3 regions of the Mesorhizobium sp. WSM4307 genome follow, and region 3 is predicted to be linked to each of the others. Evidence: riboswitches for the same ligand, from Rfam matches in the RefSeq annotation. Region 3 holds a riboswitch; each other region holds the start of a gene.
What was found. A riboswitch is a leader RNA that binds a small molecule or an ion and turns the genes downstream of it on or off. The one in region 3 is predicted to bind cobalamin.
Positions count from the first base shown of each region.

Region 1 (4,753 bases), on a different contig from region 3:
CGCCTTCATCGGCGGCGACAATTACAAGATTGCGCTCGAGGCCGGCAAATACACCGCCAAGACCTTGCTGCCGGATGGCGGCGAGGCGGCGGTGCTGGAAGGCTTGCCGAGCTCGACGCCGGCGGTGGAGCGGCTGAACGGCTTCAAGGACGGCGTCAAGGGGAATGCCAAGATCCAGGTCGTCGCCGAGCAGGCCGCCGACTGGGTGCCGGACAAAGCCCAGACCGCCTTTGCCGCCATGCTGCAGGCGCATCCCGACATCAAGGTGCTCTATGCCTCCAACGACATGATGGCGGCCGGCGCGCTGCTTGCCGCCAAGGGAGCCGGCAAGGACGTCAAGATCATCGGCACCGACGGCCTGCCTGGACCGGCCGGCGGCATCGAGGCCGTCGCCAAGGGCGACTGGGCGGCAACCTTCACCTACCCGACGGGTGCGAAGGAAGCGATCGAGATGTCGAAGAAGATCCTGCTCGACTGCTCGACCTCGGTGGAGCCGACGGTAACGGTCGAGACGACGGCGATCACGGCGGAGAATGCCAAGCAGCTGATGGGGAAGTGAAGGGCGATTAGCGCTCGGCGCTGAGGTTGAGACAGCAGGGCCCCGCGCGGGGCCTTGCTTTTTTGCTATTGCTAGATCTGGTCGTGCTCGTGCCAGCTTCGGCCCGCCACCCCAGTCGCTTACTTTGCGTTTAGCCCCGTCATGTAAGGATCCGTAATCCCAAGGGGGCGCGAATGCTGGATAATTACGAGGCCGACCGGTTTGGCGTGATTCACCAGATCGACGTCACGCCGATCAAATACGACAAGCAGTACATTTCCTATTACGAGGATCTGAGCGACCGGACCATCAAGCTCGGCTATCAGCGGCTTGGCTGGGTGCTGGGGGTCACCGGTGAGATACCTCGATCCGTGCTGGAGATTGGTTATGGCACCGGCACCTTTGTCGAGGCCGCCAAAATTACCGGGGTTGCCGACTGTGCCGGCTGCGACATCACCAGATTTCCGCTGCCCGAGGGCGTCCGCTTTGTCGATTGGGACGAGGCGCTCGCCGGCTCGTGGGATCTCGTCGCCATGTTCGACGTGCTCGAGCACATTCCGGATCTGGGTTTCCTCGCCCGCCTTCAGAGCCGCCACCTGGCCATCGCCGTCCCTTACTGCCGCTGGCGTGAACTCGGCGCCGACGGCGAAGCGTGGTTTCGGACGTGGCGCATGCGTCTGCCTAACGAGCACCTGCACCATTTCGACCGTGACTCGCTGGTGGCGCTCCTCGAGCATTACGGCTTCGAATGCGTGACGCTGAATTGCTTTGAAGACGAGATCAGACTGCGGCCGGGCGAAGCGGGTCCGAATATTCTGTCAGGCTTTTTCAGAAAGCTATAGGCCGGTTCCTCGGCGACCGCGGCCAGGTGTCATGCCTCCTGCCTGGTGACCGCTCGCGGCTGAAAACCGCAGCCGCGCCGAAGCCGCATTGCGCGACGACAGGGGTTGACATCGCCGCGAAACATCGCTTCAAACGTAATGTTATTACATATGGAGCATGTGGCGACGGCGTCGCAAAAAACTCATTGCGATGCGATCGACGGAAATCTACGGTGGGTGCGTGATGGCCCCCGCGCCGAAAGGCAAGGGGTGAAAAGGGAACACGGTGAGACCTCAAAAGGTCGAGGCCGTGGCTGCCCCCGCAACTGTAAGCGGTGAGCAAGATCCGACATGCCACTGGCCGGCAAGGCTGGGAAGGCTGGATTGCGCCGAGACCCGCGAGCCAGGAGACCTGCCATCAACTGAGTTGACCGGACGGGGTGTGCCGGGAGGAGGCGTGGACGTCGGTCTTGTCGGCCGGCTCGCCAACATCCTTCCGTCGCCAGTTTTGAAAGTGACGGAAAGTTGGACGGCGCCATCGATCATCGTATCATCGTGTGCACGCTTTGCCGCGACGTTCCGACCGGCATCAGGTCGGGCGAAAGCCTGTGCGTGGATTTGCGCTCCCGGCTCGCAGCCTGCCATGAACCCGCCGTGGCGCATGGCTTCACGGTCGAAGGCGTCGAATGCATGGCGGGCTGCGCGCGGCCGCTGACGGTGGCCTTCCAGGCGCCGGGCAAGGCCTCCTATCTCTTCGGCTCCATCGACGCCGAGGCCGACGCCGGCGATCTCCTGCGATTTGCCCGACTTTACGCCTCGCTCGCCGACGGCTGGTGCAATTCCGGACAACGTCCGCCGCGACTGGCCGGCAAGACACTGGCCCGCATTCCCGGGCCGGCCAAGTTTCCGGGCAACAGCCGATGACAATGCCACTCCTCGAAGCGCGCGACCTCAGCGCCATGGTCAATGGCCGGCATCTGGTCCACGCCTTCAGCCTGTCGGTGGCCTCGGGCGATCGCCTTGCCATCATCGGCCCCAATGGCGCCGGCAAGACCACGCTGCTGCGCATGCTGTCGGGCATGCTCAGGCCAAGTGCGGGCGAGGTGAAGCTTGGCGGGCGCCGCCTGGACCGTATCGCGACCGCCGAGCGGGCCCTGCATATCGCCGTCGTCGGCCAGACCGACCAGCCGGACCCGCGGCTGGCGGTGATCGACTATGTCGAGCTCGGCCGCGTCCCGCATGCCGGCCTGAGACGCAGGAGCGAGGAGCGCGACATCGTCGTCGACGCGTTGCGCCGGACCGGCCTGTTGCCGCTGCTTGGCCGCACCATCGGCTCGCTGTCGGGCGGCGAGCGCCAGCGCGCCCAACTGGCGCGCGCCATCGCGCAGCAACCGAAAGTGCTGTTCCTCGACGAGCCGACCAACCATCTCGATCCGCGCGCCCGCGGCGAGCTGCTCGAGCTCGTAGCCGGCTTCGGCATGACGGTGATCGCGGTGCTGCACGATCTGGCCCTGGTGGCGCCCTTCGCCACCAGGGTCGCGGTGATGAGCGAGGCGCGGCTGCATGCGCTGGCGGCACCCGGCGAAGCGCTGACGCAAAAGCTGATCCGCGAGATTTTCGGCGTCGACGTGTTTCGCCTGCGCCATCCGACCGAAGACCGCGAACTCACGGTGTTCGATGTTCCGAACCGCGCCGCGCCGCCATCCTGATCGAGCCCATCCCTCATCCGACACTGTTCAGCCAAGGAGCAAAATCCGTGAAACGCCTCGCCCTGTCGCTCGTCTTCTTGCTGCTGGCCCCGGCAGCCTTCGCCTTCCCGGTCACCGTCGACAGCTGCGGCAAGCCGCTGACCTTCGACGCGCCACCCAAGCGCGCCGTCATCCATGATCTCAACATGGCCGAAATGGCCTTCGCGCTGAAGCTGCAGCCGTCGATCGTCGGCCTGACCGGCATCACCGGATGGTACAAGGTCGGCCCCGAGTTCAAGGCCGAGCAGGGTTCCATCCCGGAACTGGCGCCCAAATACCCGACGCTCGAAAACCTCGTCGCCGTCGAGCCCGATTTCTTCTTCGCCGGCTGGTACTATGGCATGAAGCCGGGTGGCGACGTGACGCCCGACAGGCTCGCCCCGCACGGCATCAAGACGCTGGTGCTGACCGAAAGCTGCGTCCATCTCGACAAGAACCGTCCGGCCGCCTCGATGGACCTGCTCTATGGCGATGTCGAAAAGCTGGGCAAGATCTTCGGCAAGGACGCGGACGCGGAGAAGCTTGTCTCCGGCTGGAAGGCGCAACTCGCGGAAATCATCGCCAAGGTTGGCGACCGCAAGGGGACGCGGGTATTCCTCTATGATTCCGGCGAGGACAAGCCGTTCACATCAGGCAAATTCGCCATTCCGAGCGCCATGATCGCGGCCGCGGGTGGGGACAACATCATGGCCGACATGGACACCAGCTGGGGCAACACGGACTGGGAAACCGTGGCGTCGCGCAATCCGCAGTTCCTCATCCTGCTCGATTACCAGGATGGCGGCGGCTACAAGAAACTGCTCGATTTCTTGAAGGCGCACCCGGCGATGAAGGAGACGGACGCGGTCAAGAACGAGCGCTTCGTGGCGCTGCGCTATGCCGAACTGACGCCCGGGCCGGCAAACATCGAGGCGATCGGCAAGATCGCCAGGGCGATGCATCCGGAAGCGTTCTGATGCTTGTTGCCCCTGGGCATAAATCCGGCGCGCTTTCGGGACACAAGGCATTCGCGCTAGCGATGGTGGCGGGCACGATGGCGATCGTCGGCCTCCTGCTGCTGTCGATCGCCTATGGTTCGACGCTGATCCCACTCACCGACGTCATCGCCTCGCTTGGCCAGGCCGTCGGATTGAACGAACACCAGGTGTCTGGCCCGGTCGGCAAGATCGTCGTCGATCTCAGGCTGCCGCGCACGATCCTGGCGGTGTGTGTCGGCGGCGGCCTCGGCATAACAGGCGCGTTGCTGCAGACGGTGACCCGCAACGATCTTGCCGATCCCTTCCTGTTCGGCCTGTCGTCGGGGGCGGCGGCCGGTGCCGTTTCCGTCATCACCGTCTTTGGTGACACTTTCGGCATCTGGACCTTGCCGGTCGCTGCCTTCACCGGCGGCATACTGGCCGCCTGCATCGTCCTGCTGCTGGTCGCGCGGGTGAGGGGGCAGGGACCCGAACGGCTGATCCTCGCCGGCCTTGCCGTCTCCTTCCTGTTCACGGCCTTGACCAACTATCTGGTTTTTGCCGGCGACCAGCGCGCCGCCCATTCGGTGCTGTTCTGGACGATGGGCGGGCTCGGGCTGGCGCGCTGGGACAATGTCTGGCTGGGCGCCTTGGGCGCCGGCACGATTGCAGCCTACGGGCTGTGGAACC
Region 1 is NZ_VFTB01000002.1:284,522-289,274, forward strand. It holds gene FJV83_RS05025 (substrate-binding domain-containing protein) at 1-559, shown strand, start outside; gene FJV83_RS05030 (class I SAM-dependent methyltransferase) at 733-1,380, shown strand; cobalamin riboswitch at 1,588-1,794, shown strand; gene FJV83_RS05035 (DUF1636 family protein) at 1,885-2,283, shown strand; gene FJV83_RS05040 (ABC transporter ATP-binding protein) at 2,280-3,068, shown strand; gene FJV83_RS05045 (ABC transporter substrate-binding protein) at 3,116-4,063, shown strand; gene FJV83_RS05050 (iron ABC transporter permease) at 4,063-4,753, shown strand, end outside.
Region 1: it holds a riboswitch for cobalamin, as region 3 does, so the genes downstream of both, FJV83_RS05035 (DUF1636 family protein) here and FJV83_RS12825 (aromatic ring-hydroxylating dioxygenase subunit alpha) in region 3, are expected to answer to the same signal.

Region 2 (4,753 bases), on a different contig from region 3:
GCGGACCTGGCCTTTCATTGTCTTTCGCATGATCGTCTATTTCGGCATCACGCTTGCCTATATCGTGGCGACCGGCACCGGTGCATCGGTCGGCTATGGCGTCGGCCATATCTCCACGGATCCCGACGGGCCGATGTCCTTTGCCCTGTGGGGCGGCGTGGTCGGCTTCGGCGTGGTTTCGATCGCCGTCTATTGGATCCGCGAATATATCCTCTACGTCGTCAAGGCCGGCCATATCGCCGTGATGGTCCATCTGATCGACGGCCGGGATGTCCCCGACGGCCAGAACCAGATCGCCTATGCCAGGCAGGTCGTGACCGAGCGTTTCGCCGAGGCCAACATCCTTTTCGTCGTCGACCAGCTGGTCAAGGGCGCCATCCGCGCCATCACCGGCCTGCTCGGCGGCATCGCTGCTTTCCTGCCCATTCCGGGCCTGAGCGGTCTGGTCTCCTTCATCAACACGGTGATCCGCCTGTCGCTCACCTATGTCGACGAGATCATCCTCGGCTACAACATCCGCATCAACTCGTCCTCACCCTTCGAGACGGCGCGGCAAGGCGTCGTGCTCTACGCCCAGAACGGCAAGACCATGGTCAAGAACGCCGTCTGGCTGGCGGTCATCATGTGGGGCGTGTCTTTCGTCATCTTCCTGCTGATGCTGGCTCCGGCCAGCGCCGTTCTCTTCATCATGCCCGGACAACTCGCCGGCTGGGCCTTCGTGCTTGCCATCGTCTTTGCCTGGGCCTTCAAGGCGGCCTTCATCGAGCCCTTCGCCATCGCTTGCCTGATGCAGGTCTATTTCAAGACCATCGCCGGCCAGGTGCCCGATCCGGCCTGGGATATCAGGCTGGCCGAGGCGTCGTCGAAGTTCAGGGAGCTGAAGGACAAGGCGCTGGCCTCCTTTGGTGGCTCGCGCTGGGGCACGGCCGGCGCGACGAACTGATCGGCTGGGCAGGTCGTCGCCGGCGCGACATCGGAGGCGTTGAGGCGGGCCACGGTCGATTTCAGTGGCGCCTCGCCTTGCCCGCAAAAAGTCTCGCTCATGATCAGGTCGGGCAGCGGCAGCCGCCGGCCCCAGCCATGCGTTTCCAGGTCTGGTTTGGATGCGAACTCGGAAACCCGGCCGACGCAGAGATAGGCGACGGGCGTCACATGCTCGGGAATGGCCAGCAGGCTCTTCAACGCTTGCGGCTCGATGATGCTGACCCAGCCGACGCCGACGCCTTCGGCACGCGCGGCCAGCCAGAAATTCTGCACCGCGCAGACCGTGCTGTAGAGATCCATTTCCGGATTGTGCCAGCGGCCCAGTGGCGAGCCTTGCGAGCGCCGACGGTCACAGGTGATGCAGATGTTGAGGGCGCTTTCGCAGATACCTTCGAGCTTCAGCTTGCGGTAGAGCGCCTGTCGTTCCCCCTCGATTTCAGGCAGTTCCTGTTCGCGCGCGGCCAGGAACAGGTCGCGCACCTCTGCCCGTCGCGCGGCGTCGCGGATGACGATGAAATTCCATGGCTGCATAAAGCCGACCGATGGCGCGTGATGGGCGGCAAGCAGAAGCCGCGCCAACACCTCGTCGTCGAGCGCGTCGGGCAGGAAATGGCTGCGCACGTCGCGCCGCGTGAACATGGCGCGATAGACCGCGTCGCGCGCCGTCTGGTCAAATCCGTCGCCCACAGGAGCGGTCATGTGTTCCGGCATCGCTCGTCCCCTTGCGATTGCAATAGCTCCACACCGTCAGAGCGCACTTTGTGCATCCAACTGGACGCACGTTGCTCCGATGCCAGCCGCCTGACCATGCGGATGACGATGGCTGCCAGGCCGGTCTTCTGGCTCGGGATCAACCCGCGTCCGGTGCCTTCCCGTCATCGACAGTGGCATTTACCGGCGCGGTCCCCCTCACAGCGTTGGGCACGCCACGGAATTCAACCGTGTTCCCGATTCTCCCGCTTGCGGCGAGCACCAGGCAGTGGCGCGACCTTACGCCGAAGCCTCGGCCGCGCCAATCCCCGCAGCGGCGCCAATGGACGCAGGCGCGATTTTCCCCAGTGATCGAGCCGCAATGCATGGCCATCGCGGCGCCGGGGCACTAGATAGGGAGCATGACAACCCGTCTCTACACGCACCCGATCTTCCTCGAACACATCACGCCGCCCGGCCACCCCGAGCGGCCGGACCGCTTGCGCGCCATCGAGCGCGTGCTCGACGACGAGGCTTTTGCCGCGCTCGATCGTGCCAAGGCGCCGGAGGGCGACGAGGCCACCATCCTCTACGCGCACCCCGCCGATTTCGTCGCCCGTGTGCGTGCCGCCATTCCCGAGGAGGGTATTGCCCGCATCGATGCCGACACCACCGCCAGCCCGAAGAGCTGGCAGGCGGTGATCGCCGCGATCGGCGCCGCCAACGCCGCCGTCGACGACGTCTTTGCAGGCCGCGCCGACAATGTCTTCGTCGCCGCAAGGCCGCCCGGCCACCATGCCGAAAAGACCACCGCGATGGGCTTCTGCTTCTTCAACACGGCGGCGATCGCCGCGCGCTATGCGCAGAAGAAGCATGGCGCCGAGCGCGTCGCCGTCGTCGACTGGGATGTGCATCACGGCAACGGCACGCAGGACATTTTCTGGGACGATCCCTCGGTTCTCTATTGCTCGACGCACCAGATGCCGCTTTATCCCGGCACTGGCGCGAAGACCGAGACCGGCGCCGGCAACATCGTCAACGCGCCCTTGGCGCCGCAGACCGGCAGCGAGGTGTTTCGCGATGCCTTCCTGTCGCGGGTGCTGCCGTCGCTCGACAATTTCGCGCCTGACCTGATCATCATCTCGGCCGGTTTCGACGCGCATCACCGCGATCCGCTGGCCGAGATCAACCTGACCGAGGACGATTTCGACTGGGCGACCGGCCAGCTGATGCAGCGCGCCGCGCGCCACAGCGGCAACCGGCTCGTCAGCCTGCTTGAGGGCGGTTACGATCTGCAGGGACTGGCATTTTCGGTCGCCGCCCATGTCGGGCGACTGATGAAAGGATGAATGATGGCTGGTGAAACCAACGAAGACGTCAAGGCGATGAGCTTCGAGCAGGCACTCGACGCGCTGGAGAAGATCGTCGATGATCTGGAGCGTGGCGACGTGCCGCTCGACCAGTCGATCAAGATCTACGAGCGCGGCGAGGCGCTGAAGGCGCATTGCGACCGGCTGCTGAAGGCCGCCGAGGACAAGGTCGAGAAGATCAGGCTGTCGCGCGACGGCAAGCCGGTCGGAACAGAACCGCTCGACGCGGACTGAGGCACGGAGCAGCCTTTCCGGTTTTTGGACACGATCATGGTTGAGAATTAAGCTCGTCCCGATTGAAACGGCTCCAGGACAAAAGGAGATACGGAAGCGATGTGCAGAAACATCAAGACCCTGTTCAATTTTGACCCGCCCGCAACCAATGACGAAGTGCGCGACGCAGCCCTTCAGTTCGTCCGCAAGCTGAGCGGAACGACACGACCGTCGAAACAGAACCAGCATGCGTTCGATCATGCGGTCGAAGCCATCGCGGCATCGGCGCGTGAACTCCTCGATTCGCTTGAAACCAACCAGCATCCGCGCAATCGCGAAGAGGTGGCGGCCAAACTGCGGGCAAAGGCGGCGATCCGCTTTGCCTGATGCCGCCAAGGGGCCCTCGACCGCTGACAAGGAGAGTCCATGAGCTTCTTTCCCGGGAAAGACCCTGAAGCCGGCGACGCCTTTGCCAGCGACCAGATCGAGTTGATGGTCATCCCGAACGCCAAGGACATTGGCGGCTTCGAGGTGCGTCGCGCGCTGCCGACCGCCAGGCGGCGGCTGGTCGGGCCGTTCATTTTCTTCGATCGCATGGGTCCGGCGATCCTGCGGGCAGGCCAGGCTCTCGATGTCCGTCCTCACCCGCATATCGGCCTGTCGACGGTGACGTATCTGTTCGACGGCAGGATCAGGCATCGGGATTCGCTGGGCACCGAAATGGTGATCCAGCCCGGCGACGTGAATTTGATGACCGCCGGCCGCGGCATCGTGCATTCCGAGCGCACGCCGGAGGAATTGCGCGGCGCGCCGATGTCGATCTCAGGCCTGCAGACATGGCTCGCCTTGCCCGATGGCAAGGAGGAAGTGGCGCCGGTGTTTGAGAACACCGCTGCCTTGCGGCTGCCCGAGATCGATGCCGAAGGCGTCCGCGGCCGCATCGTCATCGGCGATTTCCAGGGGCAGCGCTCCCCGGTAAGGGCCGATTCCGAGACACTTTACGCCGACCTTAGGCTGGCTCCGGGCGCCAGCATAAAGATTCCGGCCGACGCGGAAGAGCGCGCCATCTACACGCTGGAAGGCGAGGTCGCGATTTCGGGCGACGTCTTTCCGGCAGAGCGGCTCCTGGTGTTCCGGCCCGGTGACGAGATCATCATATCGTCGCAAACCGGTGCGCATTTCATGCTTTTCGGCGGCGCCTCGCTCGGCTCGCAGCGCTACATCTGGTGGAATTTCGTCTCCTCGTCGAAGGAGCGCATCGAACAGGCCAAGCAGGAATGGAAGACGGGACGCTTCGATATCGTTCCTGGAGATGAGAAAGAGTTCATCCCGCTGCCGGAAAGCTGAGGAAATCGGCGAGGGGACCTGATAGATCCGCGTCACCGACACGCATTTACTTTCGCCGGCCGGCGGCTTATCCCGCCGTTGAACAGAAAGCCTGAGCTCCCGTGAACGCAACGCCGCATACGCCGCTTCTCGACAAGGTCCGCATCCCG
Region 2 is NZ_VFTB01000001.1:652,702-657,454, forward strand. It holds gene FJV83_RS03015 (hypothetical protein) at 1-943, shown strand, start outside; partial or broken gene bluB (5,6-dimethylbenzimidazole synthase) at 1,117-1,695, opposite strand; cobalamin riboswitch at 1,796-1,976, opposite strand; gene FJV83_RS03025 (histone deacetylase family protein) at 2,097-3,023, shown strand; gene FJV83_RS03030 (exodeoxyribonuclease VII small subunit) at 3,027-3,278, shown strand; gene FJV83_RS03035 (DUF2277 domain-containing protein) at 3,378-3,644, shown strand; gene FJV83_RS03040 (pirin family protein) at 3,684-4,604, shown strand; gene dxs (1-deoxy-D-xylulose-5-phosphate synthase) at 4,706-4,753, shown strand, end outside.
Region 2: it holds a riboswitch for cobalamin, as region 3 does, so the genes downstream of both, bluB (5,6-dimethylbenzimidazole synthase) here and FJV83_RS12825 (aromatic ring-hydroxylating dioxygenase subunit alpha) in region 3, are expected to answer to the same signal.

Region 3 (4,753 bases):
ATCGGCGTCACGCCGGAACCGGCCGAGATGAACAGATATTTGGCCGCCGGGTGGCTGTGCAGCGAAAAGTCGCCGCTCGGCCCATAAGCCTTGACGTGCGAACCGGGCACCAGGTGATCGAACATCCAGCGTGTGCCGATGCTGCCGGCCTGCGCCTTCACCGTCACCGCGATCGAGAACGGCCGTGACGGCGACGACGACAGCGTATAGGTGCGCATCAGCGGTCCGTCCGACGTCGGCAGTTCCAGCGTCACGAACTGGCCCGGCTTGTAGCGGAACCAGGTCTGGTTGTCGGAGCGGAAGGTGAAGGTCTTGACGTCAGGCGCCTCGTCGCTGACGCCGATCACTTCCAGCACCTGCAGCCTGTCGTTCCAGGGCGCCATCTGATCGAGATGGCGATAGAGGCCAAGATCCGTCATCGCGTTCATCCCCAAACCTCTCAGGCGACACTGCGCAGGGCCGGCCGGCCGTCTTCGGCAAGCCGTGGGCCGATGAAGGACGCGTACCATTCGACAAACTGGATCACGCCGCCCTCGTGCAGCTCCGAATAGGGGCCGGGCTCATAGGCCGGCGACAGAATGCCGAAGGCGTTTTCCTCGACGATGCGGCGATCCTGGTCGTTGGTCTCGGTCCAGACATGGGTGAGTTCGGCAAGATCGTAGTCGACGCCCTCGACTGCGTCCTTGTGCACCAGCCATTTGGTCGTCACCGCGGTTTCCGTGGCGCTGATCGGCAGCACGCGGAAGGTGACGGCATGGTCGCCGAGGATGTGGTTCCACGTCGTCGGATAGTGATAGAGCAGCAAGGAGCCGATGCGGTCGGCCGAGACGCTGTCGGACAGGTTCTTCTTCACCGCCCGCTTGCCCGTCATCGTGTAGCTGACCGCATCGCGCAGCAGCGGCGCGCGGGTGGCGCGGTATTGCCCGGCCGGATCGATGCGGAACTTGCTCGGCAGCCCGGCCGCCTCGCATTTGGCCCAGTGTGCCAGCATTTCCGGATCGCTGTCGGCGCCTTGCACGCCGGTCACCGTCGGGGCTTCCGGGAAGGTCTTGCACAGTTCCGGGTGATTGCCGGCGCAATGATAGCACTCGCGGTTGTTTTCCCAGACGAGCTTCCAGTTGCCCTTCTCGACGATCGTGCTCTCGAAGGCGATCTTTGCTTCGCTGAGCCGGTGCGGCTTGAGATAGGGTTCGATCATCGCCCGCATCGGCGCGAAGTCGGCGGGTTCCTTGGCCAGGCAGATGAAGATATAGCCGGCCACGCTTTCGCAGGCGACCGGCTTCAGGCCGAACTGGCTTTTGTCGAAGCCGTCTGCCATCTGGCGGGCAAACAGCAGCCTTCCGTCCAACTCATAGGTCCATTGGTGATAGGGGCAGACCAGCTTGGCGGCCATGCCCTTGTCGGTGTTGCAGACGCGGCTGCCGCGGTGGCGGCAGGAATTGTGGAAGGCGTTGATCTTGCCCTGCTGATCGCGCACCAGCACGACAGGGTAGTCGCCGATCTGTACGGTGATGAAGCTGCCGGGCTTGGGCAGTTCGCAATCATGGCCGACGAACAGCCAGTCGCGATACCAGATCAGCTCCATGTCGAGCTTGAAGAAATCGGGATCGGTATAGAAGGGTTGCTCGAGCGAGAAGCCCTCTCTGCGGCCATTCAACAGCCTCAGCATATCGTTGCGCGCATCCATGTCCTGTCCTCATACTTCAAGGACTGAACTGGTGGTGATTGAGGAAGGATGAGACGCAGCTCGGCGAAAGCCGGGCACGCGCGATCCGCCTCTTGACCGCCCACCGCGATCAGTCGAGTTCAAAAATCTCGGGCTGGTTTCCGGGCTCTGGAGTGTCCTTGCGGACGGTCGCGACACCTTCCCAGGCTTTTGCCCAGTGGTCTCCCGTTGCGACTTGAACTCCACCACCGTTGCGGGGGCAGCGCCGGATTTTGACCGGCTTCCCAATTCTCCGCCCCGTCGTCACGAAGCGGCACCTGAGATGACATGATCTAATCACGACAGCGTTTGCGACATCGGCATGAAAGCGACATCGTATCCATGCGGCGCGACACGCATGCGCAACGATCAGGTCACGGGCAGCGGTCACGAAAATCGCCTCCGCCGATAGCTGTGCCGGCTGTCAAAATCGACCCGGAACTGGGGCAAAAGAGGTTAACGGTTTCGAAAAGTGACTATTAGCAGACTCTAAAATCGAACCGAACGGTTCGTTTCTGTTGACGGTGCGTGCAGGACGGTGTGAACGATGGACCTCCGATACAGTCTGTGACCTTGCGGCTGGCGTTTACTAAGTGGTTGATATCAAAAAGAAAAATGCATGGCTCGGAAGCCCTGGCACAATTTCAAGTGGTGGATTCTTGGTCCACACGGAACAACTTCGTGATTGGAAACGGCGAACTGGCTTTCCCACATCGGGCCTGTCCGAACGACGCGATTTCAATCCCAAGACACGCCGCTAGACGGACGGAAAAAATACTGGAGTACCAAAAATGAAAAAGATTGTTCTCACTGCCGCCGCCCTTCTGGCTATTTCCGGCAGCGCCTTTGCTGGTAGCGACCACTATGGTTCGAATGCCGCCGCAGCCACGGCTGTCGACAGCTCGTACACCGCTTCGACCAACAAGTCGGAGCCGGCTGCTCAGACGCCTGCCCAGGGCGCCGATCGCAACCTCTTCGGCAACAACTAACAACAGATCCCGGCCGACAGCGGGCTTTTCGCCCGCCGCTCTGGCCGACCTTGAGAAATTCAGGAGACTAACATGAGCAAGATCATCCTTGCTGCCGCCGCCGTCCTGGCCATTTCCGGCAGCGCCTTCGCTGGCAGCGACAACTACGGTTCCAACGGTGCCAACCAGTCGGCCGCTGCGGCCGACCATTCCTACACGGCTTCGGTCGACAAGTCGGCTCCGGCCACCCAGCTGCCTGCTCAGCAGGGCGCTGACCGCAACCTCTTCGGCAAGTAATGCCGGTTTACGGGAATGGCGGCGATGCCGGCCGTTCCCGTGAAATCCAGAAATTCAGGAGACTAACATGAACAAGATCATCCTTGCTGCCGCCGCCGTTCTGGCCATCTCCGGCAGCGCTTTCGCGGGCAGCGACAATTTTGGTTCCAATGGCGCCAACCAGCCCGCCGTGACTTCGCCCGCCGCAACTTCGATTGACAACTCGCGTACGGCTTCGATCCGCGAGAGCGGCTCGCCTGTCTACAAGCTGCTCAATTCGTCGGGCGACGCGCAGAAGTCCGCTCCTCAGGGCAGCGACCGCAACCTCTTCGGCCGTTAACAGCCGTAGCTGATTTCCAAAAAAGGAGCGGCGGGCCTGGCCCGCCGCTCTTTTTTGTTGCCTTGACCCAGCAGGACCGGCGGCCTCAAGCCGCTTTTGCTTCCGGCTTTTGCAGCGCGAAGGAATGTCCGTCCGCATCGAAGATATGCAGGTCCTCGGCATTGGCGCTCAGCCGCAATGTCGAACCGCGCTTGACCTCGACATTGCCCGGCAGTTTGGTCACCAGCGGCAGGTCGGCGCGGCCGATATCGACATAGACCAGCTGGACCTCGCCGAGCTGCTCGACATAGTCGACCGTTCCCTCGAACAGATAGTCCGCGCCGCTGGCGATCATCAGGTCTTCCGGCCGCACGCCGAAACTGACCGCCGCGCCCTTGGCCGAGGCCGGCGTGGTGATCGGCACCGCCGCCTTGCGGCCGCCGACATGGCTGACGACGGTCGGGTTGCCGGTCTTGTCGATGGTTGCCGGCAGGATGTTCATGGCCGGTGAGCCGATGAACTGGGCGACGAACAGATTGCCGGGTTTCTTGTAAAGGTCCATCGGCGTGCCGACCTGTTCGACATGGCCGTCCTTCAGCACCACGATGCGGTCGGCCAGCGTCATCGCCTCGACCTGGTCGTGGGTGACATAGATCATCGTCGTGTTGGGCATCGATTCCTTGAGCTTGGCGATCTCGATGCGCGTGGCGACGCGTAGCGCGGCGTCAAGGTTCGACAGCGGCTCGTCGAACAGGAACACTTTCGGATTGCGCACGATGGCGCGGCCGATGGCGACACGCTGGCGCTGGCCGCCCGACATCGCCTTGGGCAGTCGGTCGAGATACTTGGTCAATTGCAGGATTTCCGCCGCCTGGCGCACGCGGCGGTCGATCTCGGCCTTGTTCTCCTTGCCGATCTTCATCGAGAACGCCATGTTGTCGTAGACCGTCATATGCGGATAGAGCGCGTAGGACTGGAACACCATGGCGATGCCGCGCTTGGACGGCGGCACGTCGTTGACAACGTCGCCATCGATCTTGAGTTCGCCCGACGTGATTTCCTCGAGCCCGGCGATCGAGCGCAGCAAGGTCGACTTGCCGCAGCCCGATGGACCGACGAAGACGATGAACTCGCCCGATTTGATATCGAGGTCGATGCCGTGGAGAATGTTGAGATTGCCGTAGGACTTCTTCACTTGTCTCAGATTGACATCGGCCATTGGTGTCCTCCCAGTGATTTCCTCAAAGATTTCAGTCTATGCGCCCGAACCAGGCGCCGTAGCCGCCAAGCTCGATCGAACCGGTGCTCGCCTGCCCCGAAAACCCGTGTCCCGGCAAAGGTTGCAGTGATCGGCTGCCAAGGTCAACCTTGGCCGGCTTGGCGCCCAGGTTGAAGACGCAGACAACCTGCTCGTTTCCGGCGCGGCGCGTGAAGGCGACGGTGTCGCCCTCGCTTTCGATGAAGGTGATGTCGCCCTTGGCCAGA
Region 3 is NZ_VFTB01000005.1:21,668-26,420, forward strand. It holds gene FJV83_RS12820 (hybrid-cluster NAD(P)-dependent oxidoreductase) at 1-419, opposite strand, end outside; gene FJV83_RS12825 (aromatic ring-hydroxylating dioxygenase subunit alpha) at 440-1,687, opposite strand; cobalamin riboswitch at 1,801-2,002, opposite strand; gene FJV83_RS12830 (DUF680 domain-containing protein) at 2,497-2,694, shown strand; gene FJV83_RS12835 (DUF680 domain-containing protein) at 2,767-2,970, shown strand; gene FJV83_RS12840 (DUF680 domain-containing protein) at 3,038-3,289, shown strand; gene ugpC (sn-glycerol-3-phosphate ABC transporter ATP-binding protein UgpC) at 3,375-4,487, opposite strand; gene FJV83_RS12850 (alpha-glucosidase family protein) at 4,519-4,753, opposite strand, start outside.